Mesorhizobium japonicum MAFF 303099: one gene and its partners. The protein of the gene in region 2 interacts with the protein of the main gene of each other region in a pairwise test. Links are inferred from orthologs where the notes say so. Each region holds a gene or a part of one and is shown on either strand. Other genes may lie near its edges. The genes, in order: MAFF_RS31955, ybgC and secA.

What was found.
Region 1: the proteins of ybgC (region 2) and MAFF_RS31955 interact in binary tests that used the Escherichia coli proteins (3 or more experiments, as listed by UniProt). The link is inferred for Mesorhizobium japonicum MAFF 303099 from one-to-one orthologs.
Region 3: the proteins of ybgC (region 2) and secA interact in binary tests that used the Escherichia coli proteins (3 or more experiments, as listed by UniProt). The link is inferred for Mesorhizobium japonicum MAFF 303099 from one-to-one orthologs.

Annotation. Positions count from the first base shown.
Region 1 is NC_002678.2:6,492,377-6,502,786, reverse strand. Bases 3,186-6,138 are described here. They hold MAFF_RS31955 (acyl carrier protein), read right to left. Parts: upstream 4,804-6,138; coding sequence 4,567-4,803; downstream 3,186-4,566. Other genes in these bases: fabD (ACP S-malonyltransferase), read right to left, coding at 5,800-6,138; fabG (3-oxoacyl-[acyl-carrier-protein] reductase), read right to left, coding at 5,003-5,740; fabF (beta-ketoacyl-ACP synthase II), read right to left, coding at 3,270-4,532. In the rest of the region: MAFF_RS31980 (DUF1330 domain-containing protein), read left to right, coding at 1-31; gmk (guanylate kinase), read right to left, coding at 163-819; MAFF_RS31970 (YicC/YloC family endoribonuclease), read right to left, coding at 841-1,731; endolytic transglycosylase MltG, read right to left, coding at 1,887-3,167; more of fabD, read right to left, coding at 6,139-6,747; MAFF_RS31940 (LTA synthase family protein), read left to right, coding at 6,993-8,954; MAFF_RS31935 (pilus assembly protein), read right to left, coding at 8,997-10,410. UniProt on the Escherichia coli protein: Carrier of the growing fatty acid chain in fatty acid biosynthesis.
Region 2 is NC_002678.2:3,122,750-3,133,009, forward strand. What follows is about bases 5,503-8,305. They hold ybgC (tol-pal system-associated acyl-CoA thioesterase), read right to left. Parts: upstream 7,238-8,305; coding sequence 6,767-7,237; downstream 5,503-6,766. Other genes in these bases: tolR (protein TolR), read right to left, coding at 5,503-5,616; tolQ (protein TolQ), read right to left, coding at 5,627-6,337; MAFF_RS16335 (glycoside hydrolase family 5 protein), read left to right, coding at 7,295-8,305. Also shown: tRNA lysidine(34) synthetase TilS, read right to left, coding at 1-523; tol-pal system protein YbgF, read right to left, coding at 582-1,694; peptidoglycan-associated lipoprotein Pal, read right to left, coding at 1,905-2,411; Tol-Pal system beta propeller repeat protein TolB, read right to left, coding at 2,646-3,956; MAFF_RS16315 (cell envelope integrity protein TolA), read right to left, coding at 3,999-5,156; more of tolR, read right to left, coding at 5,164-5,502; more of MAFF_RS16335, read left to right, coding at 8,306-8,545; MAFF_RS16340 (metallophosphoesterase), read right to left, coding at 8,561-9,457; Holliday junction branch migration DNA helicase RuvB, read right to left, coding at 9,617-10,260.
Region 3 is NC_002678.2:2,790,970-2,801,730, forward strand. The notes cover bases 3,926-7,229. They hold secA (preprotein translocase subunit SecA), read left to right. Parts: upstream 3,926-4,296; coding sequence 4,297-7,029; downstream 7,030-7,229. Other genes in these bases: MAFF_RS14655 (peptidylprolyl isomerase), read right to left, coding at 3,926-4,035; MAFF_RS14665 (lipopolysaccharide biosynthesis protein), read left to right, coding at 7,151-7,229. In the rest of the region: MAFF_RS14640 (caspase family protein), read left to right, coding at 1-1,019; MAFF_RS14645 (MFS transporter), read right to left, coding at 1,041-2,258; MAFF_RS14650 (TetR/AcrR family transcriptional regulator), read left to right, coding at 2,452-3,048; more of MAFF_RS14655, read right to left, coding at 3,124-3,925; more of MAFF_RS14665, read left to right, coding at 7,230-8,551; MAFF_RS14670 (GNAT family N-acetyltransferase), read left to right, coding at 8,551-9,831; MAFF_RS14675 (creatininase family protein), read left to right, coding at 9,834-10,761. UniProt on the Escherichia coli protein: Required for protein export, interacts with the SecYEG preprotein conducting channel.

The DNA of each region.
Region 1 (10,410 bases), 3.4 Mb from region 2 along the record:
TCTGATCCTTGTCGACGGCATAGCGCCATGACGCCTGTCAGAGCGTTTCACCGTTTCCTGGAAACGCGGAAACCCTCTAACTCTTTGTTTTGACGCAATTCCCAAGGGAAAGCGCTACGCGCTTTTCCAGGGAAAACCGCTCACACTTTTCCTGGAATTGCTCTAGACAGTTTTCTCGTCCAGCAACCCCGAGACGAAATCGAAGAGACCCGGCCGGCGGTCGCGGCGCAACCGCTCGGCGACGACGATGCCCCGCACCTCGGCGAAGGCACGGTCGAGATCGTCATTGACGATGACGAAATCATATTCCTTCCAGTGCTCGATCTCGTTGCGGGCGTTCTTCAGCCGCGTCTCGATCACCGCTTCCTGGTCCTCGGCGCGGCGCTTCAGGCGGGCCTTCAATTCCTTCATCGACGGCGGCAGGATGAAGATCGAGACGATGTCGGCGCGCATCTTCTCCTTCAACTGCTGAGCGCCTTGCCAGTCGATGTCGAACAGCATGTCGCGGCCCTGCGCCAGCGCCAGTTCCGCAGGTTCGCGCGGTGTCGCATAGCAATTGCCGTGCACCTCCGCCCACTCGAGCAGAGCGTCGGAATCGCGCAACCGCTCGAACTCGCGCATCGTACGGAAATGGTAATGAACCCCCTCGATCTCACTGCCGCGGCGCGGTCTGGTCGTGACCGAGACCGACAATTCGAGGCTGGAATCGCTTTCCAGGAGGTTGCGCGCGATCGTCGACTTGCCGGCACCGGATGGCGACGACAGGACGAGCATCAGCCCCCGGCGGCGGATGCGGGATCCCAAATCCCTGGGAACCATCGGTTCCTTGGCGACCATCGGCTACTCCAGATTCTGGACCTGTTCACGAAACTGGTCGACCACCGCCTTCAGCTCCAGCCCGATCGCGGTGACGGCTGCGGCGTTCGACTTCGAACACAGCGTATTCGATTCGCGGTTAAATTCCTGTGCCAGAAAATCGAGCTTCCGACCGACGGCGCCGCCGCCCTCAAGCAAAGCCCGGCCAGATGCGACATGCGTCTTCAGCCGATCGATCTCCTCGCGAATATCAGCCTTGGTGGCGAGGAATGCCGCTTCCATGTGCAGCCGGCTCGCATCCAGGTTGGCGGACGCGTCCATCAGCAGCCTGACCTGCTCAGCGATGCGTTCACGGATCGCCGCCGTCTCGCGGGACGGATCCGCCTCCGCACGCAGCGTCAATGCCTCGATGGCGTCGATATGGCCGGACAGCAGCAAAGCCAGCGCCGCCCCCTCGCTTTGCCGTGCCAGTTCCAGCCCGTTCAGCGATACGTCGAGCGCAGCCATGATGGCGATGTCGAGCGCGGCGCGCGCCTCTTCGGTTTCCACGGTTTCGGGAATGTCGAGCACGCCACGCAGCGACAGCAACCCATCGGCCGTCGCGGGAGCAACGCCGAACTGTTCCTGCAGCCGCTTGGCGAGACCCGCAAGGTCCTTCAGAAACGCCTCGTTGACGACGGGTTGCGCCTGCGCGCCGGCGGCGCGGCCGATGGTCAGCGTCGCCTGGAAATTGCCGCGTGCGAAACGCTTCTGCAGCGTTTGCCTGACCGCCGGCTCCAGACGCTCGAAACCTTGCGGCAGCCGCAGCCGCACCTCGACGCTCTTGCCGTTGACGGACTTGACCTCCCAGGCGATCGAGGTGCCGTCATGCTCGGCGACGGCACGCGCAAATCCGGTCATGCTCTGTAAATTCATGTCGCCCGCACATTCCTGGCGCATCACCCCGAAACCAGTTTCCGGACAGGGCAAGTGCTGCTTGAAAATAACCACGCCGTAGGTGCGTCGAAATCGGACGCATGGCGTTCCTTCAAATGTCAGGCTGTCGCCCTCCGGGCAACGCCTTTCTTCACCTACTGGGCATCGCCCGCGTCGCCGCCGGCGTCGCCATTGTCGCCCCCGGTGCTGCCGTCGGCAGGCTTGTCGGCAGCTGGTTTGTCGGTAGCAGGCTTGTCGGCATTGCCGTTTGTACCAGCGGCAGCGGCGGCCTTGGCCGCGTCATCGGCCTGCTTCTTCTGCAGCGCACGATAACGGGCGACGTTCTCATTGTGCTCGTCGAGCGTCGCGGCAAAGACGTGACCGCCTGCACCGTCGGCGACAAAATAGAGATCGTCGGTCTTCGATGGATTGGCCACGGCCTCAAGTGCTGCACGGCCCGGATTGGCGATGGGCGTCGGCGGCAGGCCGCTGATCACATAGGTATTGTAAGGCGTCTGCTTCTGGATGTCCGACTGGTAGATCGGGCGGTCCGCGGGCTTTCCCTTGCCGCCGAACAGACCATAGATGATGGTCGGATCGGATTGCAGGCGCATGCCCTTGGCCAAGCGGTTGAGGAAGACGGCGGCGACGCGCGAACGCTCGTCACCCTTGCCGGTTTCCTTCTCGACGATCGAGGCCAGGGTGACAAAGTCTTCGATATTGGCCAGCGGCAGATCCGGCGCACGCCGCTGCCAGACCTCGTCGACCAGTTTCTTCTGATCGGCCACCAGCTTGTCGATCATCTGCTGGCGCGTCGCACCGCGCGTGAAGCGCAGCGTGTCGGTGGCAAGGCTGCCCTCCGGGGGCGTTGTCGCCGGCATGTCGCCGCTCAAGGCGGGTTCATCGGCGATACGCTGCAGGGCCTGCTCGACCGTCAGCCCTTCCGGAATGGTCAGGGAATACATCACCGACTTGCCGCTTTTCAAAAGCTCCATGATGTCGCGCATGGATGCCCGGGGCTTGATCTCGTATTCGCCGGCCTTGAGCGCGGAATCGTTGCCGAAAGCACGCACGCCAAGGCGGAAGACGCGGGCGTCGCTGATCAGTCCACGGCGCTCAAGCTGGTCGGCGATGTCCTGGACGCCGGTGTTCGGCTTGACCAGAAAGGTGTCGCCATTGGCCGAAGGACCGGGTTCGATGAATTCCTGCTTGCCGAAGTAAAGTGCTGCGCCCGCGGCAAGAACCATCAGCATCACCAGGGAGATGACGAAGTTCATGAACACGACGACCTGGCTGCGCGAAGCGCGCGAGCGCTTCGGCGGCGGCGTTCCGGCTTCCGGCCGCAAGGCCTCGCTGGCCGTCTTCGGCACGATCGGTCCGGTATTGTTCGTCGGCCGCTGCCCGACTTCTCCGTTGCCCGCCGGATTTGTGTTCATTTCGCCCTACCGTTTGATCTCTCAACGAATCCCCTGCGGCAGAGTAGGGGCGAATATGGCAAAATTGACGACATGCCGAAGCATCGCCCGGCAGCCGGGCGATCAGCCATTGTAGCGCTGGAACACAAGCGATGCGTTTGTGCCGCCGAAGCCGAAGGAATTGGAGAGCGCAACGTCGATCTGGCGGGAGCGAGGCTTGTTCGGCACCAGGTCGATCGCGGTTTCGCGCTCTGGATTGTCGAGGTTGATGGTCGCCGGCGCGACATTGTCCCTGATCGCAAGGATCGAAAAGATCGCTTCGGCGGCTCCCGCTGCACCAAGGAGATGGCCGATCGACGACTTGGTCGACGACATCGAAATCTTCGACGCGGCGTTGCCGACAAGCCGCTCGACAGCGCCGAGTTCGATCGTGTCGGCCATGGTCGAGGTGCCATGCGCGTTGATGTAGTCGACATCGGCGGGCGTAAGCTTGGCCCGGTTCAACGCCGCGGTCATGCAACGGAAAGCGCCATCGCCGTCTTCGGCCGGTGCGGTGATGTGATAGGCATCGCCGGTGAGGCCGTAGCCGGTCACCTCGGCATAAATCTTGGCGCCGCGCGCCTTGGCGTGCTCGAGTTCTTCCAGCACCACAACACCGGCGCCCTCGCCCATGACGAAGCCGTCGCGGTCACGGTCATAGGGACGCGACGCCGTCTGCGGCGTGTCATTGCGCTCGGTCGACAGCGCCCGGCAGGCGGCGAAGCCGGCGATCGAAAGTCTGGTCACCGGCGCCTCCGCGCCACCGGCGACCATGACGTCGGCATCGCCCCACATGATCAGCCGGGCCGCATCGCCAATGGCATGCGCGCCGGTCGAGCAGGCCGTGACGACGGCATGGTTCGGACCTTTCAGCCCGTGCCGGATCGAAACCTGGCCGGAGACGAGATTGATGATCTGGCCCGGGATGAAGAAGGGGCTGATGCGGCGCGGACCGCGTTCCTTGAGGATCATCGCGTTCTCGGCGATGCCCTCGATGCCGCCAATGCCGGAACCGATGAGCACGCCGGTGGCGCATTGCTCCTCGTGGGTCTTGGGCTCCCAGCCGGAATCCTTCAGCGCTTCGTCGGCGGCGGCAATCCCGTACAGGATGAAGTCACCGATCTTGCGCAATTCCTTCGGCTCGAGCACGGATTCAGGATTGAAGGTGGCATTGCTGCCGTCACCACGCGGAACGACGTGGGCGATCTTGCAGGCAAGATCCTCCACCTCGAACTCGGTGATGCGCTTGGCCGCGCTGCGGCCGGTCAGAAGTTCCTTCCAGCTGTGCTCGAAGCCCATGCCGAATGGCGACAACAACCCAAGGCCCGTGACGACGACACGCCTCATCGCAGGTCCTCCCCAGTGATGACTGCGGAAAGCGTCAGGCCGAAGCCTTGTCGATGTACTTCACCGCGTCGCCGACGGTCAGGATGGTCTCGGCCGCGTCGTCGGGAATTTCCACGCCGAACTCTTCTTCGAACGCCATGACGAGTTCGACCGTGTCGAGGCTGTCAGCGCCCAGATCATCGATGAAGCTCGCCTGCTCCGTCACTTTGTCGGCATCGACGCCAAGGTGCTCGATGACGATCTTTTTGACGCGCTCTGCGGTGTCACTCATTTGGGGCATCCTCGTCTTTTGTTTGTCTGTCTTCGTTAGCGGGCAGAATGCCGCTAATCAAGCTGAAAGATGGTCCTGCCGGAAACGCAACGGCTACGAACCGGTTTTTGCCCGAACCGCCGGGTTGCGGGCCGCATTACACGAAAAATGGCTGAGGTCCAAGGCGAAATGGTCTCTTTTCACAGCCCCGCCACATCCGTCAAATCATGGCCATGCCGCCATTGACATGGACGGTCTGGCCAGTGACGTAGGCGGCTTCGTTGGAGGCAAGGTAGGCGACGGCGGACGCCACCTCGGCACCCGTTCCCATGCGGCGCGTTGGAATCGCCGCCATGATCGCCTCTTTCTGCTTGTCGTTGAGCTTGTCGGTCATCGCCGATTCGATGAAGCCCGGAGCGACGCAGTTGACGGTGATGTTGCGGGTGGCGATCTCCTGCGCCAGCGATTTGGAGAAGCCGATCATGCCGGCCTTTGAGGCGCAGTAGTTGGTCTGGCCGGGATTGCCAGTCACGCCGACCACCGAGGTGATGTTGATGATGCGGCCATGACGGCGGCGCATCATCGGATGGGTGAGTTCGCGGGTCAGCCGGAAAACGGCGGTCAAATTGACCTCGATCACGGAGTCCCAATCGGCGTCCGACATGCGCACGAACAGGCCGTCCTTGGTGATGCCGGCATTGTTGACCAGGATGTCGACGCCTTCGAGATCGGCCTCCGCCTTCTGGCCGAGCGCCTTGACCTCGTCGCGGTTCGACAGATTGGCCGGGAACAGTTTGACCCGATCGCCGAGTTCGGCCGCCAAGGCCTCCAGTTTCTCGATGCGGGTGCCGTGCAGGCCGACAATGGCGCCTTGCGCATGCAGCACGCGGGCGATCGCCTCGCCGATGCCTCCCGATGCGCCGGTGACGAGCGCCTTGCGGCCGGTCAGTTCGAACATTTTCGTCTCCTGATCTGAGAAAACACCCTTCACACGGGTGGGGTCAAATCGCCAGTGGATTATGCGAATGTGGCCAGCGCGGCCTCGACATCGGCCGGCGTGCCGACGGCCGATGTCGCGATGTCGCGGTTGATGCGCCGAGCCAGGCCCGACAGCACCTTGCCGGCGCCGATCTCGTAAAGCGTGGTGACGCCGTTGGCGCCGAACCATTCGACTGTTTCGCGCCAGCGCACGCGGCCGGTGATCTGCTCGACCAGGCGCCGGGCGATCTCGTCGGGATCGCTGGTCGGGGTCACCGTGACGTTGGACACCACTGGCACCCCCGGCGCATGCTTCGTCACACCGGCGAGCGCCTCGCGCATGACATTGGCAGCCGGTGCCATCAGCGCCGAATGGAAGGGCGCCGAGACCTGCAGCATCAGAGCCCGCTTGGCGCCCTTTTCGGTGCACAATTTGGCAGCCAGCTCGACCGCGGCCTTGGCGCCGGAGATGACCAGCTGGCCGCCGCCATTGTCATTGGCGATCTGGCAGACCTTGCTGGCCCCTTGCGCGGCCTCGATGCAAGCGGCTTCGACATCTGGCTGCTCCAGTCCGATGATCGCCGCCATGGCGCCCTCGCCGGCCGGCACCGCCGCCTGCATGGCGTTGCCACGAATGCGCAGCAGCCGGGCCGCATCGGCGACGGAAACGAAGCCGGCTGCGGCAAGGGCCGAATATTCGCCCAGCGAATGGCCGGCGACATAGGCGACCTTGTCCTTCAGCGAAAAACCGCGCGCTTCCAGCGCCCTGATCGCCGCCAACGAAACCGCCATCAGCGCCGGCTGCGCATTGGCCGTCAGCGTCAAGGTCTCCTCCGGACCTTCCCAGATCAGCTTCGACAGGTTCTCGCCGAGCGCGTCGTCGACTTCCTGGAAGACCCTGCGCGCCTCGGGAAAGGCATCGGCGAGGTCCTTGCCCATGCCGACAGCCTGGCTGCCTTGTCCCGGAAAGGTGAATGCGACGGCCATGCGAGGGCTCCCGAAGACTGGTTTTACTTGGCTGATAACACGAATTTTCCCTGCCTGTGGCGCAAGGCGGGCCGCCAAGTCAAGCCCGGTTCACCCCGGACCCAGCTCCGAACCGTGCGCCGAGTGCCTGTTCCAAAAGGCTTTTTGGCGATCACTCCTGATGAAAACCGCTCACGAATCGTTTGCTGGCTCTTCTTATTTCCGCCACAGGCGCTAGCTTTGCGTGACAATTATATGACAATCGCGTGACTTGGGTTGTCGCTGGGTGGGAAGTGAAAGTGGCAAAGAGTTCGAAACGCGCGGGTAAAGCCGTGCCTCAATTCCTGGAAGACGATCCGTCCACCGGCTATCTGCCGGGCCGGAGATGGCCGGTCGTCCGTTACGGGCTGATAAGCCTGGCGATCTCTGCCATCCTGGTGTTTGCCATCGAACTGATCGTGCGCGGCGACTTTGCCGGCACCGTTTCCTTCTTCCTGCAGCCGCTCAAGCCGGGCTGGACCACCATCGTTGTGTTCGCGCTGATCCTCATCGGTCTCGACGCCTTGCTGGGACGCAGCCATCAGAGCCTGATGATCGTCGCGCCCTTGACGCTGGCGCTGGCCTTTGTCGGCCATCAGAAATCGCATTATCTCGGCGATCCGCTCTACCCGACTGACTTTCTCTACGCTCGCCAGATCTTTGCGCTGCTGCCGCTTCTGGTGCGTGAGCGGCCGATGACCGCGCTCGCCATGGTCACCGGCATCATCGCCGGCCTGTCGCTGCTCGTCTATGGCTGGCGGCTGTGGCGCCGCAAGGTTCCAGCGCTCAGCCACAAGGGCCGCCTTGCCCGGCTGACGCTGGCGGTGCCGCTGCTCGCCTTCTTCGTCTCGATCATGGACTATGCCACCTTCTCCTGGACCAGGGACCGGCTGCAGATCATCCCGATCATGTGGGACCAGAAGGAAAACTACGCCTCCAACGGCTTTGCGCTCGCCTTCGCGCTCAACGTGCCGATGGCGCATGTCTCGGCACCGCCGGGCTATACGGACAAGGCGATCGCGGCGATCGACCGGCCGCAGATGACGGCCTCGGTGCCCGATGAAAAGCCCGACATCATTATCGTCATGAGCGAATCCTTCTGGGATCCGACCAAGCTGCCAGGCGTCACCATCACGCCGGATCCGATTCCCACCGTGCGGGCATTGCGTTCCGGTTCGATGTTCTCGCCTGAATTCGGCGGCATGACCGCCAACATCGAATTCGAGGCGCTGACCGGCTTTTCCAACGCTTTCCTGCCGGCTGGCAGCATCCCCTACCAGCAATATGTGCGCACGCCGACGCCTTCCGTGGCGACCTTCCTGAAAAGCGAAGGCTACAGGGCGCGCGCCATCCATCCCGGCACCAACTGGTTCTGGAACCGTGGCGCGGTCTACGCCGATTTCGGCTTCGACGATTTCAAGTCGGAAGAGACGCTGCCGCCCATGGAAAAGCGCGGACCGCTGGCATCCGACGCGGCGATGACCGACGAGATCATCCGCGAAGCCGGCGCCAGCGACGACCCGGTGTTCTTCTTCGCGGTCAGCCTGCAGAACCATGGCCCCTACGAACCGAACCGTTATTACAACCCGACCCACGCGGTGCAGGCGCCGATCAGCCAATGGGCGCGCGACTCGCTGTTGAGTTATGCGGAAGGTTCAGCCGACGCGGACCGCGGCCTTGAACGTCTGATCGAATGGGCCAAGAAGCGGGAGCGACCGACGATTGTCGCCTTCTTCGGCGACCATCTGCCACCGCTGGGGCCGGTCTATGTCGAAACCGGCTTCCTGAAGGACAATGTCGCGCCGCGCAAGGAGCCGACACCGCAAGCCGCCCTTGACCATCACGAAACGCCACTGATCATCTGGTCGAACCGTTCCGGTCCGGTCGCGGACCTCGGCACGGTGAGCCCGGCATTCCTGCCCTATCATATCCTGACTGCCGCCGGCATCACCCATCCCTACTATACGGGCTTCCTGGGCGAGATGCGGGAACGCTACCGGGTCGTCGACCGCAACCTGCTTCTGACGCCGGCCGGCGCGGCCACGCCCGACTGGTCGCGCCAGAAGGAGATCGACCCGGCGATCCGCGATTTCCAGCTCATCCAGTACGACATGATGTTCGGCAAGCGCCACGCGGCGCCCGACTTCTTCCCCGAGACGGTCGACAAGGTTGTCGCTCACATGAGTTGAGGGGTGATCCTTAGAGGTGCCTGGCTCGCGCGTGATAGGCTGCTAGTTGGTCAGCTGCAGCCTTGAGAACTTGTTGGCGATGTGCTGGAAAACGTCCGGCAATTTGGCCGGATCGTTGACGGCGTAGTAGCCGCTCGGGTCCGAGGCACATGCGCTGTAAAGCGCGCGGTTGGCGGCGGTGTCGGATTGCAGCACCATGGTGTAGATTTGCACGCCCTGGTTCTTCAATTGAGTGCAAACGCTTTTGGTCCAGCCGTCGACATTGCGCGCCGCGGCGGTCTGGTCGTCCGATCCGAAACGGCCACCCGCCAGATAGCCATAGGATGTGTAGTCGGACTTCGTCGGCTGTTCGCTGGCGCCATAGACGACGTTCTCGCCGTCGGTGAGCAACAGCACGATCTTGCTGATGCCGGGCGTCTTCCACGGCGCTCCATCGGTGTAGGGCGCGGCGGGCGACAGCACTCGCATGCCCCATGACAGGCCTTCGGAGACATTGGTGCCCGAACCGTTCCACTCGGTCATCTCGCTTGCTGCCTTGCGCAGCTTGTCGAAATCGTCGGTCAGGGAGACGACGGGGGTCGGGCAGGCGCGGTTCGGGCCGACGGTGATGGGGGAACCCGTCTCGGTGATGAGCGCCTTGGTCGGCGCAACATATTTGGCCACCTTTTCCTTGGCATCCTTGTCGGCCGGTGGCACAGGGTCGGCCAGACTGCTGAGATCGATACCGAGACGGTTGCCTTTCAGCTTGGCGGTCTTGGTCTTGTCGCTGACGTCGTCGAGATAGGAATTGTTGTAGTATTTGGCCGCATTGCCATAGGAGCTAGACGGCTTTTGGGCATCTTCCGGATCGTCCGGCGCGAAATACGGAACGAACAGCGTGTCGGGCTTGTCCGGGTCGGGTGGGGTATCGGAAATGTTGTAAGCGCCCGGCCGCGCCTCGACACAGCCTTTCCACCCGGTGCCGTTCCATCCGGCCTCGGTCCATCCGGTGTCCTTGAGCTGCTTGAAAAGCGCCATATGATTGGGACGCTTGCCGTCGATGACGGGGAAATTGACGCCGTTGGTGGAAGACTTGCCGTCCATGTCGATCCATGACGGGTCGAATTCATCGCCATTGACGTTGACGGCCGTGACGAACGGAACCAGGGAGGCGCGAATCTGGCGCGTCGGCGATTTCGTCGCCTCGAGTGTGTCCAGCAAGGACTTGGTTGCCGTCCTCAACGCCGTCATGCGGGCACCGGCCATCGAGCCGGTATTGTCCAGCACCAGCACGACTTCGAGCTGATTGTCCGATTCGACCGCCGAGGCATCGACGGCGATGTGTCTGTTGTGGCCGAAGAGGAAACCGAAGTTCAAATTGACGTCGGCCGACGCAACCGCCTTGGTCTTGATGAAGTTGACGCCCCTGTCGACGGTCAGCGTCGCCTGCGCGTTGGCAAGTTCGCCATGCCCGGCG
Region 2 (10,260 bases):
GCGTGCCCAGAAGCGGCCGAACGATCCACTCGCGCCAATCATAGAGGGTGGCCGGTGCCATACCGGCAAGCCCACGACCCGCCAGGTCGGCAAGCTCCCGGTCCCGTGCATGCCGCATCAACACCGTCTCGGCTTGGTCGTCGGCGGTATGACCGGTGACGATCAGGCCGATGCCTTCCGCGCGCGCCGCCTCGGCCAGCAGATGGTAGCGCGCGTCCCGCGCCGCCGCCGGCAGGCCGGTCGATGGCTTGCGCCCGGTCCACGTCAAGGTGCGGTGGGCAATGCCGCGCTCCGCGCACAGCTTCGCCACGGCTTGCGCCTCGGCTGCCGAACCCTGACGCAATCCATGGTCGATTGTCACCGCCAGCAGCTTCGCGGACGATCCGGTTCGGTCGAAATGGTGCTTGAGAAGGAGAAGCAGGGCGGTCGAGTCGCTCCCGCCGGACACGGCCGCAACGGCGCCGTGGGTAAAATCGATATGCGAAAAAAGTCTGGTCGAAAGGTCAGGCTCGGTGTCGAGCATCAACGCATGTCGTCCGAAAGTGGTCGCGGTCCTGGGACAAAGACATGCCTGGGAAAAATCAGCACGCAGCCAGGGCCTTCTCCTGCTTGACGCGTTCCTTGAGTGCACTGGAGATGTCGGGGTAGCGCTTGCCGACTTCGCTGAAGGTGGCGCAGGCGACGTCGTGCTGCTTGAGGCCGACCAGCGACACGCCGAGCTTCAACAGCATGTCGGGTGCCTTCTTGGCCTTCGGGTAGTCCTTGCTGGCGGCGAGGAAGACCTCGGCCGCGTCGCGGTATTTCTGCTGGCCAAGCAGCGATTCACCCAGCCAGTAATGGGCGTCCGCCGCCTTCGCATCACGCGGGAAGCGGGAGATATGATCGCGAAAACCCTGTTCGGCGGTGCCGTAGTCGCCCGACAGGATGAACTGATAGGAATTGCGGTAAAGCTCTTCCGGGTCGTTGGTGGAGGGCAGCGCCGCGACGATCGTGCCGTTGGACTTGCCGGCCTTGGCCGGGGCCTTGGTGGCTGGGGCCGCGTCTTGCGTCGGCGCAGTCGACTGGGTGTTGCCGCCGGCATCGATCACATTGCCGTTCTTGTCGACAGTGATGGAACCGAAGGTCTTTTCCGGAGCTCCCGTGCCGGGAATCACCTTGCCGGGGTCGCCTTCGGGCGATTCGACGATGACGTCCTCGACTGTCTTGCCGCCCGCGGACTGATTGCCGCCAGGCGCGGCGCCGGCATCAGCCGGAGCCTGGGTTGCCGGGGCCGCCGCCACGTCGGTGTTGGTGTTGGTGGTGGCGTCGGATTTCTTCGGCGCCGGAGGCTGTCCGCCTTGCGCGCCGCCTTCAAGCTGCTGGAAGCGGAACTCGTTGTCTTCCTGCTGCTTGCGCATCTGTTCCTGCATCTGCAGGATCTGGAAATTGAGCTCTTCGATCTTGCCGTTCATCTGGCGCAGCTGGTCCTCGAGCCCGGTGGCGCCGGCGCCGTTCGACTGCTGCGCGAACTGGACCTGGTCGGGTTTCTTCTTGTCGCCGAAGAGGCTCGGCAGTTCGAGGCTCGGCAGATGGAAGGAAAAGCCGCTGTCGGTTGACTGCCCTGGGCCGCTTGCCCCCGGGCCGCTTGCCAGGGCGGTGAAGCCTGATAGGAGCAGCGCCGCAAGCGTGCCGCTCAGAACCGATCTCAAATGCATGTGCCTCTCGCCGTGTGTCGTTAGTCTGTTCGCGCCTTCCAATCAGGATGGGACCAGCCAAGCGCCCTCGGCTCATAGCAGGACGCGAGACTTCGGCCAAATTTTGTTTCGGGCACCCGGATATGAAAAAGGCGGCCCGAAGGCCGCCTTTCGCGAAGCTGTGTTGCATTTTTGCCAGTCGGCGCGCTCGCGTCTCCCGACGCGGGCAACTCAGGAACCGGCGCCGCTGAGCGTGGTGACGGCGCGGCGATTCTGCGACCAGCAGGAGATGTCGTCGCAGACCGCGACCGGACGTTCCTTGCCGTATGAAATGGTCTTCAGACGGCTGGAAGCGACACCTTTGGAAACCAGGAAGTCGCGGGCGGCGGCAGCGCGGCGGGCGCCGAGCGCCAGATTGTATTCGCGCGTGCCGCGCTCGTCGGCGTGACCTTCGACGACGATGGCGTACTGCTTGTACTGGTTCAGCCACTGCGCCTGGCGAGCGAGTGTGGTCTGCGCGTCGGCGCGGATCGAGGACGAGTCCGTATCGAAGAAGATGCGGTCGCCAATGTTGACGGTGAAGTCCTGCGCCGAGCCGGGCGTTGCCGCACCGGCGCCGTTGAGGCCGAGGTCGGCGGCGTTGTTCGGCGTCTTCTTCGAAGCGCAACCGGCGATGGCGAGCATCGCCACCAGCGCGATCATGACCGGGTTTCTGGTAAGTGCTGCGATACGGCCCATGCCGCCTCTCCTTCGCATTTCGAGTGATTTCGTTGATCACCCAGTAACCACGTTTGGGTTAACCGGCATTCAAGAAACACGGTTAAAATTTGGTTTAGGCTGCCCGTCCGCAACCTTTTGATCGGGGTCACAGTTGGCGCGGACCCTAGGCGGAAATGCGGCCAAAACGCGACGAAGGCGTGGAAAAGGGGCCGAAACGGCCCCTTTTCAGCATGTGTGGCAATTCGGCCGACGCTATTCCAACAAGGGCGACCAAGCGGGATCCGACGCGAAGTTCGCCGTCGGGATCGGCTGCTCGTTGCGGCCGGTTAGGTCGACCGAAACCAGTTTCGGCCCGCCATTGGAGTCGCGGAAGAACATCAGCACGCGGCCGTTCGGCGCCCAGGTTGGTCCTTCCTGCTGGAAACCGGACGACAGGATGCGCTCGCCGGAACCGTCGGTCTTCATGACACCGATCTGGAATTCGCCGCCGGTCTGCTTGGTGAAGGCGATGAGGTCGCCGCGCGGCGACCACACCGGCGTCGAATAGACGCCGTCGCCGAAGGAGATGCGGGTCTGGCCCGAGCCGTCGGCGCCCATGACATAGATCTGCGCGCGACCGCCGCGGTCGGAGGTGAACACCACCTTGCTGCCGTCGGGCGAATAGGAGGGCGAGGTGTCGATGGCGGTCGAGTTGGTCAGCCGCGTCGTCGAGCGGCTGCGCAGGTCCATGGCGAAGATGTTGGAATTGCCGTCGTCGCGCAGCAGGCTCATGATCACCTTCTGGCCGTCGGGCGAGAAGCGCGGTGCAAAGGTCATGCCGGGGAAATTGCCGACCAGTTCGCGCTGCCCGGTCTCGATCTGCAGGAGATAGACCCGCGGCTGGCCGCTCTCATAGGACATGTAGGTGATTTCCTGCCGGTTCGGCGAGAAACGCGGCGTCAGCACGATCGAGCGTCCGTCCGAGAGATAGCGGACGTTGGCGCCATCCTGGTCCATGATAGCCAGGCGCTTCTTGCGCGCATTCTTGGCGCCGGACTCGTCGATGAACACCACGCGCGTGTCGAAATAGCCCTTCTCACCGGTCAGCCGCTCATAGATGGCGTCGGCGATGATGTGGGCGACGCGGCGCTGGTTGGCGTCGTTGGCGAAGAACTGCTCACCCGACATCTGCTGGCCGGCAAAAGTATCCCAAAGCCGGTACTGCGCACGGATGCGGCCGTCAGCTTCCTTGCTGACGCTGCCGGTGACCAGCGCCTGCGCGTTAATCACCTTCCAGTCGTCGAAGCGGGGGGCGGCATCCGGGTTCGAGATCTTCTCGATGAAGGCGCTCTTGTCGATCGGCGCGAACAGGCCGGAGCGTTTCAGGTCAGCCGTGACGATCTGGGAAATCTGCGCGCCAAGCGCATCGCCGCCCTGGAAATCCGTGATGGCGATTGGCAGCGGCTCGACATTGCCCTTGTTGACGTTGAGCTCGACGAGCGCCCATGCCGGCATGGGGATTACGGCCGTCATGCCCAGCGCCATGGCTGCAATCGTCAGGAGCGGCTTGAGGAAGGATCTCATATCTTCTCGCTTCTCTTCTTTTGATTTGGGTGGGCGCCAGGCCTAGAGGCCAAGCATCTCCCTTGGATCGAAAGTGACCCGGATGTCGTTCCAGATGTCCTGCTTGCCGGCAGGAACCTGCAGGCCGGCCACGTCGCATTTCTGAACCGCGCGAACCGCGCTTTCATCGAACTGCCGGTTACCGCTCGACTTTTCGACGGACGGGCGGCCATCGAGCTTGCCGGAATTGTCCAGGTTGAAGCGCACGACGACGACGAAGTTCTCCGAGCCCTCCAGGCCAACCGGCAGCGTCCAGCACCCACCCAACTGGCTTTCCAGAGCGCCCTGCTCCGACTTCGACAGTTTCTGGCCCTGATCCTTATCGCCGCCGAGCGAGGCCTGCTGCGTCGAACGCTTGGCGCCGCCGCCGGACGGCTTCTGCTTGTCGAGCAGCGCCGAGATCTCGTTGGCGTTGAACTGCTTGTCGTCGGACTTCGGCTTCGACGACGCTTCCTTCACCGGCTTCTCGGCATCCTTGCGTTCCGGCGCCTTGGCGCTTTCGGCCTGCGCCGGCTGCGGCTTCGGCCGTGCTTCCGGCGCGGGCGCCGAGCTCGGCAATTGCGTCTCTTCGGCCGGCGGATCCTTGGCTATGGCCTCGGCGACGGCATCCGGCTTGACCTCGGGCGTCGGATCGATAGCGGCGGTCTTGTCCTGCGGCGGCGGGGTCGGCGCCGGCTTGGCCGGCGTCGGCTTCGGCTCGGTCTGCTTGACCGGCTCGGGCTTGACCTCTTCCTTGGGCGTCGGCGCAGGCGCCACTTCCGTCGCCGGAATGGGCTTCGGCTTTTCCTGCGGCTTCGGTACGTCCTCGGTCTTCGGCGTCTCTTTGGGGGTCGGCGCGGGTGGCGGGGCCGAGGTCATGTCGACGGGCTTCGGCTTGGCTTCCGGCGTTATCGGCTTGTCGGTATCGACGCTGTTTTCGCCGACCTTCTGCGACGCCGGCACGATGTCCGGGCGCTGCGTCGGCAGTGGCGCCGGTTTTTCATGCATCACGGCCTTCTTGTCGCCCTGCAGCGTCTGCGCGATGGCTTCCATCGGCACGATATCGACCGCGACCGACTCGACATCAGCGGACGGGAGCGCGGCCGGCGCCGACAGGGTGAACAGGCCGAAGGCCAGCACCGCCGTGTGCAAGATCACCGATGTGGTGAGGCCGGTTTTCATCTCGCGTCTATTGATCCTGTTCCTGCAACGAAACCAGGCCGATATTCTTGTAGCCGGCGGCTGAAATGCGGGCCATCACCTTCATCGCCGTGCCATAGTCGGTGGACTTGTCACCACGGATGAAGATGCGCTCCTCATAACCGGTCTTCGAGATCGCCTGCAGCTTGGCCACCAATTCCTCGATCGGGATCTCGGTTTCCTGGAGATAGATTTGGCCGGCGGCGTTGATCGAGACGGTGATCGGCTGCGTGTCGGCATTCATCGCCTTGGCCTGCGTGTCGGGCAGGTCGATCGGTACGCCGACCGTCAGCATCGGTGCCGCGACCATGAAGATGATCAGCAGCACCAGCATGACGTCGACCATTGGCGTGACGTTGATTTCCGACATCAGCCCATGATGACGGCCGCGCCGCCTGTGGCCGCGCCCGCCGCGTCCCGCCATGCCTACGGACATACCCATCAGCTACTCCTCAGGCCTTCGGCGCGACTTTTTCATCGATTTGGCGCGAGAGTATGGCGGAGAACTCGTCGGAGAACCCTTCCATGCGCACCGCGAGCTTGCTCGCATCCGATGACAGCTTGTTGTAGGCAATGACGGCCGGGATGGCGGCGAGCAGGCCGATGGCCGTCGCCAGCAGCGCCTCGGCGATGCCGGGCGCGACAACCGCGAGACTAGTGTTCTTGGAGCCGGCAATGGCCTGGAACGAGGTCATGATGCCGATGACCGTCCCGAACAGACCGATGAACGGCGCCGCCGAGCCCGTGGTGGCGAGAAAGCCGAGGCGGCCCTCCAGCTTCTCCATCTCGCGGGTCAGCGCCAGGTCCATCGCCTTGTCGATGCGGGTCTGCAGCCCGAGCGGCGTCTTGGCGCCCTTCTCGAAGCTCTTCTTCCACTCGCGCATGGCGGCGACGAAAATGGCGCCCATGCCTGATGTCTTGCGGTCGGCGAGCGTGCGGTAGAGCTCTTCCAGCGACTGCCCGGACCAGAAGACCTGCTCGAAGCGGTTCAGCGCTAGCCGCATGCGGCCATAGGCAACCAGCTTGTCGATGATGATCGCCCAGGTCCAGACCGAGGCGCAGAGCAGCCCGATCATGACCAGCTTGACCACCCAGCTGGCCTGCATGAACAGCGCCCAAATCGACAATTGCGCGCCCGGATCGGCGAGTGCGATATTTTCCATCGTTACGTCCTTAAGATTTCCGGGCGAAGCTGGCAGCTGGCCCCTGGCATCCCTTGTGGTCGGTTCGCACGAAGCTACCGGACGCCCCAAACCGTGCCGTTAGCGGCCTTTTCAGGGCAAATATTGGTGAAAGGAAGGCGTTGGATAACGCCAATCTTCACCAATCTCTTCATGAACCGTTATGGTTAAGGATGGGTTAGTAAATAAGGCGCGGCGCATTGCCGCGCCCGTCAGTCCCCGAACCGGGCCTGCGTCAACTCATACGCCGTTCAAAGGTGGGTTGAGATTCAGGTCAGGCCGAGTCGAAAGCGGTGGGCTCCGAGAACCGGAGCGGAGCGTACTTTTGTGTACGTGAGCACAGTTCTACTGCGTCGCAGTAGAACGGGGAGGCGCAGGAGACCGCCGTTTGCAGGCCGGCATCACTGAATATCAGCCCACCTTGGGCATGAAGGCCGCAACCCACTCCTTGGGAAAACGTCTCGGTCGTCCATTCTCGCCGATGATCGCCGCCTCGACCTTGGCTTCGACCAGCACCTCGTCGCCACGCCTGAGCTGCTGCGCCATGAAGATGCGCGCGCCGGAAATGGCGTCGGTGCGGGTATCGACGGTCAGAATGTCGTCGATGCGGGCGGGGCTGCGGAAATCGATCTCCATGCGCCGCACCACCCAGACGATCTTCTCACCATGCTTGCCGTCGGCGAGCTCCGTGTGATGCACGCCGGTGAGCCTGAGATAGTCGGAGCGGCCGCGCTCGAGGAATTCGAGATAGCGCGCATGGTAGACGACGCCGGAGAAATCGGTGTCGGCATAATAGACCCGCGCCATCAGCCGGTGGCCGAACGTCGTCAGCGCGCCGGAAAGCCCGGCCAGCAGCGTCGCCGATTCACCATGATCGTCCATTGCGCTTCCTTTTTAAGTCCCGACGAGGCACCTGTTCTCCGCGCTACAAAGCATCGGATGGCACCGTTGACGGCGATGATCAAGAGTTTGATGGCGGCGCTGCTGGTGCTCATGGCCTTGGTGTTGCCTGGCCAGGCAGCGACTTTCACGATGAAGCGCGGCCTCAATCTTGACCAGTGGGTCACCTGGCCCGGCGAGGATCAATGGGGTGACGCCAAGACCATACTGCCCTATCCGGAATGGCGCAAATTCCTTGGAGATGACGATCTCAGAGCGCTCAAGGGAGCAGGCTTCGATTTCCTGCGTATGCCGGTCGACCCGTCGCCTTTCCTGTCCGACCAGACAGCGGCGCTGCGCGATGACCTCTATGCCAGCGTGCTGGACTCGGTGCGCATGATCAACCGTGCCGGCCTGAAGGTGATCGTCGACATGCACCTGATCCCGGCCGGCGGCAGCCGCAAGATCGGCATGGCGCAGGTGATGGACGATCCCCGGACCTTCGACCGCTACCTCGATATGGTGCGCAAGATGGCCCGCACCCTGGCCGGCGAGGATCCCGAAAAGGTCGCCTTCGAACCGATGAACGAGCCGATCGTCGACTGCGACAGCGATGGCACCAGCCTGTGGCCGGACCGCCAGCGCGAATTGTTCGCCGCGGCACGATCGTCGGCCACGAAACTGACGCTGGTGCTGACCGGCGCCTGCTATTCCGCCGCCTCGTCCCTGGAGAAGATCGATCCCAAGGCGATCTCCGACGACAATGTCATCTGGACTTTCCACTCCTATGATCCGTTCCTGCTCACCCATCAGGGCGCGACCTGGGCCGGCGACTTTATTCCCTATGTGACCGGCCTGCCCTACCCGCTCAATGCCGTGCCGAAGGCGCAGCTCGACGCGACGCTCGACATCATCCGCGCCCGGATCAAGGCCGAGGCGCCGTGGACACGGCAGAGCGGCCTGCTGGCCTATCTCGACGAACAGGTCGCCAGCATGGACAGTCCCGACAAGCTGCTCGGCCTGATGGACGCGCCGTTCAAAAAGGTTGAGGCATGGGCGAAAGCCAACGGCGTCAAGCCGGAAAACATCACGCTGGGCGAGTTCGGCATGATCCGCCAGGAATATGGCAATGCCTATGTGATGCCGGCGCAGTACCGCGCCGCTTACGTCAGGGACATGATCGCCCGCGCCGAGGCGCATGGTTTCTCATGGTCGGTGTGGAGCTATGGCGGCGCCTTCGGCATCGTCGACGCCTTCAATGGCGACAAGGGCGAGCCGGATGTGATGGACGTGATCCGCTCGCTTCACTGAGAGCTGTTGTTCAAATCAGCCAAGGTCGATCTGCAGGATCTCCGGCCGCACGCCGAAACGCACCGGCATGATGCTGAAGCCGAGTCCGCCCGAAACGATCAGATTGCGGTCTTTCTCGACGACATGGCCATAGGCATAGCGGTTGCCGAAACGCGACGGCACGACCGGCGAATAGCCGAACAGCCGCACCTGCCCGCCATGGGTGTGGCCCGACAGGGTCAGCGAAACCCGGGACGGGACGGTCGGAAAAATATCGGGCTCATGGGCGAGCAGGATGATCGGCGCGGTGTCGCCAACCTTGGCCAGCGTGCCGTCGAGATCGTCGAGCCCCTTGCAATCGTCGCCCTTCCTGGCCGGCAGCAGCGCCAGCTGGTCGGCAAGCCCAGCGATCCAGACGCTCTGGCCATCCTTCTCCAGGCGCACGACATCGTTCTCCAGCACCGGGATGCCGACCTTTTCCAGGGCCTTGCGTGCGATGATTGGGCCTGCCCCGGCGCGCTGCGCAAAGCCGTCGCTCCACCAATCGTGATTGCCAAGGATCGACAGCACGCCGAGCGGCGCCTTGAGGCCCGACAGCGCGGACGCCCATTGCGACGGCGTCACCGGTCCCGTCACCAGGGGCATGCCGGCAATGTAGTCGCCCAGCAGCACGATGAGGTCCGGCTGCAGCGCATTGGCGTCTTCGACGAGAGAAGCAATCCGCTCCTGCGTCATCCAGGGCCGGCAGGCATGGATATCGGCGAGCGCCACAACCCGCAGCTTCAGGCCATCAGGCCAGTGCGGCGGCGTCAGCGCGTAACGCTTCACATGGGTCAAGAGCATCGGCTCGATGCCGACCGCATAGGCGCCGAGCGCGGCAGCCGTCAGGAACGACCCGCCGATGAAGCGCAGGAACCCGCGTCTGGTTATCATGGATTGGCTCCCCGGCCCTTCGATCGCAGCGGTTCCCCGCACGCGTTCGATAAAATCCAGGATTGCGCCGGCAAATCGGCAAAGACGAGCAGATTTTGCGCAAGCCGTTCACGGATGCTTGATCACTGGCCTGAAAATCCGAGCCTGATCGCTTGGCCGCTATTCTTCCTGGAACAGGTTGATCTGCTGCTGCGCCAAATCCTTCGGCGCGTCGAGGCCGAGATGGCGCCAGGCGTTGGCCGTCAGCATGCGGCCGCGCGGCGTGCGCTGGATGAAGCCTTGTTGGATCAGATAAGGCTCGATGATGTCCTCGATGGCATCGCGCGGCTCGGACAGCCCAGCGGCGATCGTCTCGATGCCGACTGGCCCGCCGCCGAAATTGCGGGCGATCATCGAGAGATAGCGGCGGTCGAGCGCGTCCAGGCCGAGCGCATCGACCTCAAGCCGGGTCAGCGCCTCGTCGGCGATGAGACGGTCGACATGGCCGTCGCCGGCGACCGAGGCGAAATCGCGCACGCGGCGCAGCAACCGCCCCGCGATGCGCGGCGTGCCGCGCGCGCGCCGCGCGATCTCCAGCGCGCCATCGTCGCCGAGCGGCATTTGCAGGATGCGCGCGCCGCGACGGACGATCTGCTCCAGTTCCTCGACCGTATAGAAATTGAGCCGCACCGGAATGCCGAATCGGTCGCGCAGCGGATTGGTGAGCAGGCCAAGTCGCGTGGTGGCGGCGACGAGGGTGAAACGGGCGAGGTCGATCTTGACCGAACGCGCCGCCGGCCCCTCGCCGATGATCAGGTCGAGCT
Region 3 (10,761 bases), 330 kb from region 2 along the record:
AGCGCGAGCTCGAACGCAGCATCGGCGAATTCTCCGATGCGCTCGAAGGCGCCGGGGTCGGGCTTTTCTACTATGCCGGCCACGGCCTGCAGGTCGACGGGCGCAACTACATCGTGCCGGTCGACGCGAAGCTTGACATGCCGGTGAAACTGCAGCTCGAAGCGGTACCGATCGACGAAGTCCTCGACATCATGGAACAGCAGACCAAGGTCAGCCTGGTGTTTCTCGATGCCTGCCGCAACAATCCGTTTGCCCGCAGTCTAAGCCGCACCGCCACGACGCGCTCGGCGACCGCGCTCGCCGGTCTCGCGCAGTTCGATTCGACGCGCGGCTCCTTCATCGCCTTCTCGACCGCGCCAGGCGCGGTCGCCATGGACGGCACCGGGCGCAACTCGCCCTTTGCATCAGCCCTTTTGCGGCACATCGCCGAACCCGGCCAGAGCATCAACGACATGATGATCGCGGTGCGCCGCGACGTCGTTTCGCAAACCCGCGAAGGCCAGCGCCCCTGGGAGCAGGGCTCACTGCTCGAACGTTTCGAGTTCGTCCCGGGTGACGGGCCAGCCCCGAAGCCCAAGCCGGCGGCCGAGCCGGCGTCGGCCCCACGGGTCGCGGCGCTGGAGCGCTCCGTGGGCGATGACAAGGCTTCGATCGAACAGTTCCTGCGCCGGGATTATCTGGCGCCCGACACCAGGACGATGGCCGAAACGGTCAAGCGGATCTACGGCTCGTCGGCCACTATTTTCGGTACACGCTACGACGCCGATGCCATCGTCAAGGTGAAGACCGACTGGTTCGCGCAATGGGCTTCGTGGTCGCTCGGGCTGGAACCCGGCAGCCTGGAGATCACGCCGCATGGCGAGGACCGCACTGAGGCCGCCTTTGCCATGCGCTACGACTACGTACCGAAGGACAAGTCGGCGGCACGGCTGACCGGCAAGGCGCGCGTCACGCTTGGGCTGGTCAAGGCCGCGGAGGGATGGCGCATCGAATCCGAAACCTCGCAGGCGATGCAATGATGCGCTGGCCCGGGCGCGAATTCACGCCCTTTGGCGCGACATGAATTCGGTGGCGAAACAAAGCAGTGCCGCAACCGGCAGCGCCAGGCCGATCCAGGACACCAGTGGCCAGCCGTCTTGCGCATAGGCCCAACCGCCGACACCCGAGCCGATGGCGCCAGCGATGAAGAACGTCGCCATGTAGAGCCCGTTCAGACGGCTGCGATGGGCGGCGCCGAGCGCGAACAGGTCGCGATAGCCGAGGACAAGGTTGGTCTGCACGCCGAAGTCGAGGACGATGGCTGCGGCAACCAGCAGCGCCAGCGAAAGCGTCGAACCGCTGGGGGCGATATGGGTTACGAGAAAGGCGACGGCGACGCACAGCATGGCAAAGGCTGTCGCCGGGCGGCTCCATCCGCGGTCGGCAACCCTTCCGGCGAGCGGCGCGGCGATAGCGCCGGCGACACCGGCCAAGGCGAACAGGCCGATGCCGCGCTGCGTCAAGCCGAAATCGGGTCCGGCCAGCAGCAGCGGTGTCGTCGTCCAGAACAGGCTGAAGGCCGCGAACAGGAACGCCTGATAGAGAGCCCGCCGCCGCAGGACCGGCGTCGAGCGCGCAATCTGCACCATGGACGCCAACAGTGCGCCATAGCTCAGACGCGCCGTCGGCACGCGCCTGGGCAGCGCGAACCGCAGCACCACGGTCAGCAGGATCATAACGGCGCAAGAGGTGAAGTAGACCACATGCCAGGACGACAGCGCGGTGATGAAACTGGAAAACGGCCGTGACAGCATTATGCCCAGCAACAATCCCACCGACACATTGCCGACCACGCGGCCACGCCTGGCCTCCGGCGCCAGATGCGCCGCATAGGGGATAAGGGTCTGCACCGCGACCGAGCCAAGGCCGACAAACAGCATCGCGGCCAGAAAAAACGCCGGCTGCGTTGAAATCGCCGCGCCCAATAAGGCGAGCGTCGCAACGGCGAGTATGCCAAGCACGAGCCTGCGGTTCTCGATCAGGTCGCCAAGCGGCACGATGAACAGCAGGCCCACCCCGTAGCCGATCTGCGCCATCGTAACGATCAGGCCCGCCGCATGTGGCGGCAGGCCAAGTTCGGCGCCAATCGGGCCAATCAATGGCTGTGCGTAATAGATATTGGCAACGATCAGCCCGCAGGCGGCAGCCAGCAAGAAGGTCATCCAATTCGAAATTGTCGTCTCGGCGGATGCGGAGCCGGATGCGGTAATGGTGGTCATGATGATGTCCATCGGAACGAAACGTTCCGTTGAATAGAACGAGCCGTTCCGTTTCGTCAAGCGATGATGTATGAGCATCTCTTGGCATCGGTGTATTTTGCGGCCAAATGGCTTCGTTTGGTCCGCAAAAGACAAACGGTTGCCGGCGGGTTGTTTCAGCCGAAACGAGAAACCGCTTCAGGAGGAACGGCTCATGGGCGAAATCGCCGATCCGGCACGCAAATCGATTGGCGCCAGGCGCAATCCCGACAGCGCCGAAGCCATTCTGGAGGCTGCCGAAGCCGTGCTGATCGAGGCCGGCTATGCCGGTTTCTCGATCGAGGCGGTGGCGCGCCGCGCCCGTGCCGGCAAGCCGACCATTTACCGCTGGTGGCCTAGCAAGGCGGCGCTGCTGCTCGAAGTCTACCAGCGCCAGAAGCGCGTCGACATTCCCGATACGGGAAGCCTGGAGGAGGATCTCGTCGGCTTCCTGGTCAATCTGTTCGCGCATTGGCGCGAGACATCGTCGGGCAGCGTCTTCCGGTCGCTGATCGCCGAGGCACAGTCGGATGAAACCGCGGCGGCGGCCCTGGCGGGCTATGCCGGAGCGCGCCGCACCCACACCGGCCAGATCATCGAGCGCGCCAAGGCGCGGGGCGAGATCGCCGGCGATATTGATCCGGGCGTGGTTGCCGATATCATCGCTTCCTACGCCTGGCGGCATCTCCTGACCAACCGGCTCGATGAACCCAAGGCCACGATACGCAAAATGGTCCGCTATCTCCTGCAAGGCATAGCAGCCGGCAGATAACGGCATGGCGGTCAACAAAAAAAAGGGCGCGGCAACCCTTGGCTGCCGCGCCCTTTTTGAAAAGATCGTTCAGACTTACTTGCCGGCTTCCATCGTATCGACGGCCTGCTTCAGCTTGGCGTCGGGGATCTCGACCTTGGCGCCGGCGCGCAACGACTTGACCAGGGCGAAATACTTGTCGCGGATGACCGCCTGCTTGGCCTGGTCCTTGACGTCGTCGAAGGCCGGCGGCTGCTTGGCGCGCTTGTCCTCGAGCTTGATGACATGCCAGCCGAACTGCGTCTGCACCGGCTGCTCGGTGTATTTGCCGACCTCGAGCGCGAAGGCTGCCTTGTCGAACTCCGGCACCATCTGGCCAGGCCCGAACCAGCCTAGGTCGCCGCCATTGGACTTGCCCGAGGGGTCGCTGGTGTGCTCGTTGGCGAGCTTCTGGAAATCACCGCCTCCGTCGAGCTGCTTGATGATCGCCTCGGCCTCTTCCTTCGTCTTCACGAGGATGTGACGGGCATGCACCTCGTTGACCGGCGGCGTGTTGGCGATTTCCTGGTCGTAGCGAGCGCGGATCTCGGCGTCGGTGACCTTGTTGACGACGCCCTTCTCGACCATCTCGCCATGCAGCGCGCGTTGCTGCAGGAAGGCCATGCGGCGCTGGAAGTCGGGATCCTTGTCGAGACCGTCGGTAACGGCCTTGGCGGCCATGACGCGGATCTCGATGGCCGCCGAAAGGGCAGCCGCGCGGCGCTGTTCGGGCGGCAACTGCGCGAATTGCTGCGACAGCTCGCCTTCGGCAAGCACCAGGTCGGCTTCGGTCAGGGGCTGGCCGTTGACCGTGGCGACCACGGCATTCGGGTCGACCGGCGCCGCAGCGGGTGCGGCCGGAGCAGCAGGAGCGGCCTCCTGCGCCATGACGGGCGACAGGCAAAGAGCCGACAGGCCGAAGGCCAGACCAAGGCTGGCAAGCGACGCACGGCGGAACAACAAGGGCATAAGGATGACTCCGGTGAAGGATTGTAAGGAGGGGTGGCTTCCAATCAGCCAGATTGTGGCGGAATTTGGCGCGACCGGCAGGGCCAGCGCGGCGTTGACATCAGTTGAGCCCCCTCTTATCTGTCCAACGACTTTGCGTCCAGAACCGTTTTCCGGGCGCTTTTTGTGTTTGCCCGTATTCAGGCGGTGCGATCACGCGGATTTGATGGGGCCGGCCGGCGCCTGTCTCAAGATTGAGAATTCTATCGAAAGGACCATTGGATGGTCAGTCTCGGCGGTCTCGCCCGTAAGGTTTTCGGTTCCTCCAACGACCGTCGGGTCAAATCGACCCGGCCCCGTGTCGAGGCGATCAACGCCATGGAAAACGAGATGCGGGCGCTCTCCGACACCGAACTCGCGGGGCGTACGGAAAAATTCCGCCAGGACATCGCCAATGGCGCCAGCCTTGACGACCTTCTGGTCCCGGCCTTCGCCACCGCGCGCGAGGCGGCACGCCGCGTACTCGGCATGCGCCCCTTCGACGTCCAGCTGATCGGCGGCATGGTGCTGCACAATGGCGGCATCGCCGAGATGCGCACCGGCGAGGGCAAGACCCTGGTGGCGACACTGCCAGTCTACCTCAACGCACTCGCCGGCAAAGGCGTCCATGTCGTCACCGTCAACGACTATCTCGCCACCCGCGACTCCGAATGGATGGGCCGCGTCTACAAATTCCTCGGCCTCTCGGTCGGCGTCATCGTCCATGGCCTGTCGGACGAGGAGCGCCGCGTCGCCTACGCATCCGACGTCACCTACGCCACCAACAACGAGCTCGGCTTCGACTATCTGCGCGACAACATGAAGTATGAGCGCGCCCAGATGGTGCAGCGCGGCCACAATTACGCGATCGTCGACGAAGTCGATTCCATCCTGGTCGACGAGGCGCGCACGCCGCTGATCATTTCCGGTCCGCTCGAGGACCGTTCGGAAATGTACAACACCATCGACACTTTCATCATCCAGTTGCAGCCGCAGGATTATGAGATCGACGAGAAGCAGAAGACCTCGATCTTCACCGAGGAAGGCACCGAGAAGCTGGAGAACCTGCTGCGCGATGCCGATCTGCTCAAGGGCGAGTCGCTCTACGACGTCGAGAACGTCGCCATCGTCCACCATGTCAACAATGCGCTGAAGGCGCACCGGCTGTTCCAGAAGGACAAGGACTATATCGTCCGCAACGGCGAGATCGTCATCATCGACGAATTCACCGGCCGCATGATGCCCGGCCGCCGCTATTCGGAAGGCTTGCACCAGGCGCTGGAAGCCAAGGAGCATGTGGCGATCCAGCCGGAGAACCAGACGCTCGCCTCCGTCACCTTCCAGAACTACTTCCGCCTCTACAAGAAGCTGTCCGGCATGACCGGCACGGCGCTGACCGAGGCCGAGGAATTCGGCAACATTTACGGTCTCGAAGTCACCGAGATTCCGACCAATCTGCCGGTCATCCGCAAGGACGAGGACGACGAGGTCTACCGGACGGTCGAGGAGAAGTACAAGGCGATCGTCAAGGAGATCCGCGAAGCCAGCGCCAAGGGCCAGCCAACGCTGGTCGGCACCACCTCGATCGAGAAGTCCGAGCAGCTGGCGGATCGCCTGCGCAAGGAAGGTTTCAAGGATTTCGAGGTGCTGAACGCTCGCCACCACGAGCGCGAAGCGGCGATCGTCGCCCAGGCCGGCAAGCCCGGCGCCATCACCATCGCCACCAACATGGCCGGCCGCGGCACCGACATCAAGCTCGGCGGCAATGCCGAGATGCGCATCGCCGACGAACTGGGCGACATGCCTGAGGGCCCCGAGCGCGAGGCGCGCGAGAAGGAAATCATTGCCGACGTCGAGCGCCTGAAGGAAAAGGCGCTGGCCGCCGGCGGCCTCTACGTGCTCGCCACCGAGCGCCATGAATCGCGCCGTATCGACAACCAGTTGCGCGGCCGCTCCGGCCGCCAGGGCGACCCCGGCCGTTCGAAATTCTTCCTGTCGCTGCAGGACGATTTGATGCGCATCTTCGGCTCCGAGCGCATGGACGGCATGCTGCAGAAGCTCGGCCTCAAGGAAGACGAAGCGATCATCCACCCCTGGATCAACAAGGCGCTGGAGAAGGCGCAGAAGAAGGTCGAGGCGCGCAACTTCGACATCCGCAAGAACCTGCTGAAGTATGACGACGTCTCCAACGACCAGCGCAAGGTGGTGTTCGAGCAGCGCATCGAGCTGATGGACGGCGAAGGCCTGTCGGAAACCATTGCCGAGATGCGCGAGGGCGTCATCGACGAGATCGTCGCCAAGGCCATTCCCGAAAACGCCTATGCCGAGCAGTGGGATGTCGCCGGCCTGAAGGCTGAGGTCGCCGAATTCCTCAATCTCGACCTGCCGGTCGAGGACTGGGCCAAGGAAGAGGGCATCGCTGAGGACGACATCCGCGAACGTATCACGCAGGCCGCCGACGCCGCCGCCAAGGAGCGCGCCGAGCGCTTCGGCCCCGAGGTGATGAACTATGTCGAGCGCTCCGTGGTGCTGCAGACGCTCGACCATCTGTGGCGCGAGCACATCGTCAACCTCGACCATCTGCGTTCGGTCGTCGGCTTCCGCGGCTACGCGCAGCGCGATCCGCTGCAGGAGTACAAGGGCGAGGCCTTCGAGCTGTTCCAGGCGATGCTCGGCAATCTGCGCCAGGCCGTCACCGCGCAGCTGATGCGCGTCGAACTGGTCCGCCAGGCCGCCGAAGCCCCGCCTCCGGAAGCGCCCGACATGTTCGGCACGCATATTGACGGCACCACCGGCGAGAACGATTTCGAAGGCGGCGAAACCGCCCTCCTGGTGCGCCAGGAGCAGAACGCCGTCGTCGCCCCCGAAGACCGCGACCCGAACAACCAGGCGACCTGGGGCAAGGTCGGCCGCAACGAAGCCTGCCCCTGCGGCTCCGGCAAGAAATACAAGCACTGCCACGGGGCGTTTGCTTAAGGGCGCCGCTTCCTTCCCCCGTCACTGTACGGGGAGAAGGAAGCTCTCCACCCACGTTTTCTTAATGTGTCTCCGCTACACCAACGCCTGAAAAAGAGGCGGAAAACGGAGAGAGATCGGGGTGCGCTTTTCCGCGGCCACGACTGCCGGGCGGTTCTTGCCGCAGCGTTTGGCGCTGCGCGTGGGGCCACTGCTTGGCCGCATCGACGCCGTGCTGTTCACCGCCGATGAGCGTGGCGAGGCCGGCCGCATGTCGGTCATCGCCTTCTCCATCCGCATCGTCAGCGCCGTCATCGCCTTCATCAGCCAGGTGCTGATGGCGCGCTGGATGGGGTCGTTCGAATACGGCATCTTCGTGCTGGTCTGGGTGACGATGGTGATCGTCGGCAACCTCGCCTGCCTCGGCTTCCACACCTCGGTCATCCGCTTCATCCCCGAATACCGCGAGCGCGGCCTGATGGACGAACTGCGCGGCATCGTCGTGGCCAGCCGCCTGTTCGTGCTGATCGCCTCCACCATCATCGCCGGGCTCGGCGCGCTCGGCGTCTGGCTGGCGGCACCCTGGATCGAAAACTACTACGTCATCCCGTTCATCCTCGGCGTCATCTGCCTGCCGATGATCGCGCTGTCGGACCTGTTGCAGGGCCAGGCCAGGGCGAACAGCTGGGCGCTTTTCGCCCTCTCGCCGACCTACCTGATACGGCCGGTGCTGATCCTGCTGTTCATGGCGCTGATGCTTCTCGCCGGCTACGCGGCCGATGCCAGGACGGCGATCTTCGCCTCGATCGCCGCCACCTATGTCACCACGCTCGCGCAGCTGGTCGGCGTCACCCACCGCATGGAGAGGCAGATCCCGGCCGGGCCGATGAAAGTGCATTTCGCGCAATGGTTCATCGTCTCGCTGCCGATCTTCCTGGTCGAAAGCTTCTTCTTCCTGCTCACCAATGCCGATGTGCTGATGGTCGGCGCCTATATGGATCCCAACGACGTCGCCGTCTATTTCGCCACGGTCAAGACGCTGGCGCTGGTGCATTTCGTCTATTTCGCCGTCAAGGCCGGTGTCGCCCAGCGCTATGCGCAGTTCACCCATGGCGAGCCGGAAAAGCTTGCCGTCTTCGCCCGCGAGACGGTGTCGTGGACCTTCTGGCCCTCGCTGCTGATGGCGCTGCTGGTGCTGGCGCTGGGCAAACCCATGCTGGTGCTGTTCGGCCCCGAATTCACATCGGGCTATCCGCTGCTGTTCCTGCTCGTCTTCGGCGTCGTGGCGCGCGCCGCCGTCGGCCCCTGCGAAAGCCTGCTCACCATGAGCGGCAACCAGAACATCTGCGCCGCCGTCTATGCCATGACACTGGCCTTCAACATCGGCCTTAACGTGGTGCTGATCCCGCGTTTCGGCCTGTGGGGCGCCGCCATGGCCACCGCCTTCGCCATGATCTTCGAGGCCAGCGCGCTGTCCTTCACGGTCTGGCGCAAGCTCGGCATCGTCATGGCGATCTTCGTGCCTGCCAAAGGAGCCGCCTGATGGTCGCCATCCCGTTGCTCGAGGAAACCAGCGGCGGCACCGCCGGCGCCATGGTATCCGGCCTCGCCGGTCTGGCGCGCGATCCCGATCCCGCCCATATCGAAATCCTCGCCAACAACCGGCCGGAGCGCAAGCTTGCCATCTATCCGGCGTCCGCCGGCTTCGACCTGGTCGAGGAACTGGATTATCTGTGCGCCCGCACGATCGAGCCGAACGTCTTCTTCAACCCGCGCTTCCTGGCGCCGGCCATGCCCCGGCTGGAGGATCGCGAGGTGCGCCTGGCGGTGATCCGCGACGGCGACGAATACCGCAACCGGCTGCGCCTGCTGGTGCCGATCTCGGTGGAACGCCCGGTGGTGCCGCTCGGCGTGCCGGTGATGCGCACCTGGTCGAGCCCGTTCGGTCCGCTCGGCACGCCGCTGATCGACCGCGACGATCCGGTCGGCGTCGTCGAGGATTTCTTCTCGATGCTGTCGCGCCCGCATCTCAAGCTGCCGAAAGTCTTCGTGCTGCCCGACATCAGGCTGGACGGTCCGGTGGCGAGCCTGCTCGACACCGTGGCCGAGACGCGTGGCCTGACGCTGGTCACCACCGGCCAGACCCCGCGCCCCGTGCTGGAGAGCGAGCTCGACGGCGACGACTATCTGAAGGCATCCCTGCGTTCGCACCATTATCGCGAGTTCCGCCGCCTGAAGCGGCGTCTTGCCGGCCTCGGCAGGCTGGAGCATGTGGTGGCGCGCGGCCCCGAGGAGATCCGCCACGCCATCGAAAGCTTCCTGACGCTGGAAGCGTCCGGCTGGAAGGGCCGTGAGCGCACCGCCATGGCGATCGACCGCTTCCGCGCCGCCTTTGCCCGCGAGGCCGTGCACCGGCTCGCCGAGCAGGACATGTGCCGCATCCATTCGCTGACGCTTGACGGCCGCACCATCGCCTGCCTGATCGTGTTCGTCGAGGCTGGCGTCGCCTATACCTGGAAGACGGCCTATGACGAGACGCTATCAGCCTATTCGCCCGGCACGCTGCTGATGATCGAGGTCACAAGGCAGCATCTCGACGATCCCAACATCATGATGACCGATTCCTGCGCGGTCCCGGATCATCCGGTGATGAGCCGGCTGTGGGCCGAGCGCAAGCCGATCGGCACGCTGGTGATCGGGTTGACGCCGGATGCCGATCGCCTCGCCCGCCAGGCCGCCTCGCAGCTCCATCTCTACCGCGAGACCCGCAACATGGCTCGCCTGCTGCGCAACCGCATGAAGAGCCTGCTGAGACGGCGGTAGCCATGATCCCGAACCTTCGTGGCCGCCGGCGTCATGCCGAGACCCCCGCCCCCGGACTAATTGCAGGAAATCGGCGGACATCCGGTCCGGTGCAGCGCATCGCCCGGAGGCTGATCGCACGGCATGGTTTCACGTTCGCGGGCATTGTCGTCGGCCTTTGGTTTCTGTCGGGTCTTGCCTCAGCCGCCAACGCGGCCAATGCGTCGGTCTTCCTAGAAGACCAGACCTGGACCGAACTGCGCGACAGGATCAACGCCGGGACGACGACGATCATCGTCCCGATAGGCGGCACCGAACAAAGCGGTCCTGCCATGGCCTTGGGCAAGCACAATGTACGGGTCAAGTTCCTGGCCGAGAAGATTGCCGGTCAACTCGGCAACGCCTTGGTCGCCCCGGTGATCTCCTATGTCCCGGAAGGGACCATCGACCCGCCGAGCGCCCATATGCGGTTTCCCGGAACGATTACCATCAGCGACGAGATTTTCGAGCAATTGCTCGCATCCGCGGCGCGCAGCTTCAGGCTGCACGGCTTCAAGACCATCGTGCTGATCGGCGACCATGGCGGCTATCAAGCCGACGAACGCCATGTGGCCGATCGTCTGAATGCCGAATGGAGCAAAAGCCCGGTCCGGGTCTTTGCGGCGCTGCAATACTATCAGATCACCCAGGGCGCCTATGTCGACAAGCTCCTGTCGGCCGGCGCGAGGCAGTCCGAGATCGGCACCCACGCCGGATTGGCCGACACATCGCTGATGCTCGCCATCGACCCTTCCATGGTGCGCAAGGATCGCCTCGCGGCGGCTCCGAAGCTCGATGCCGGCGACGGCGTCTATGGCGGCGACCCTGCACGATCGTCGGCCGAGTTCGGTCAACTCGGCGTCGACATGATCGTCAGCGGAACGACCGAAGCGATCCGCGAATTCGCAAGAC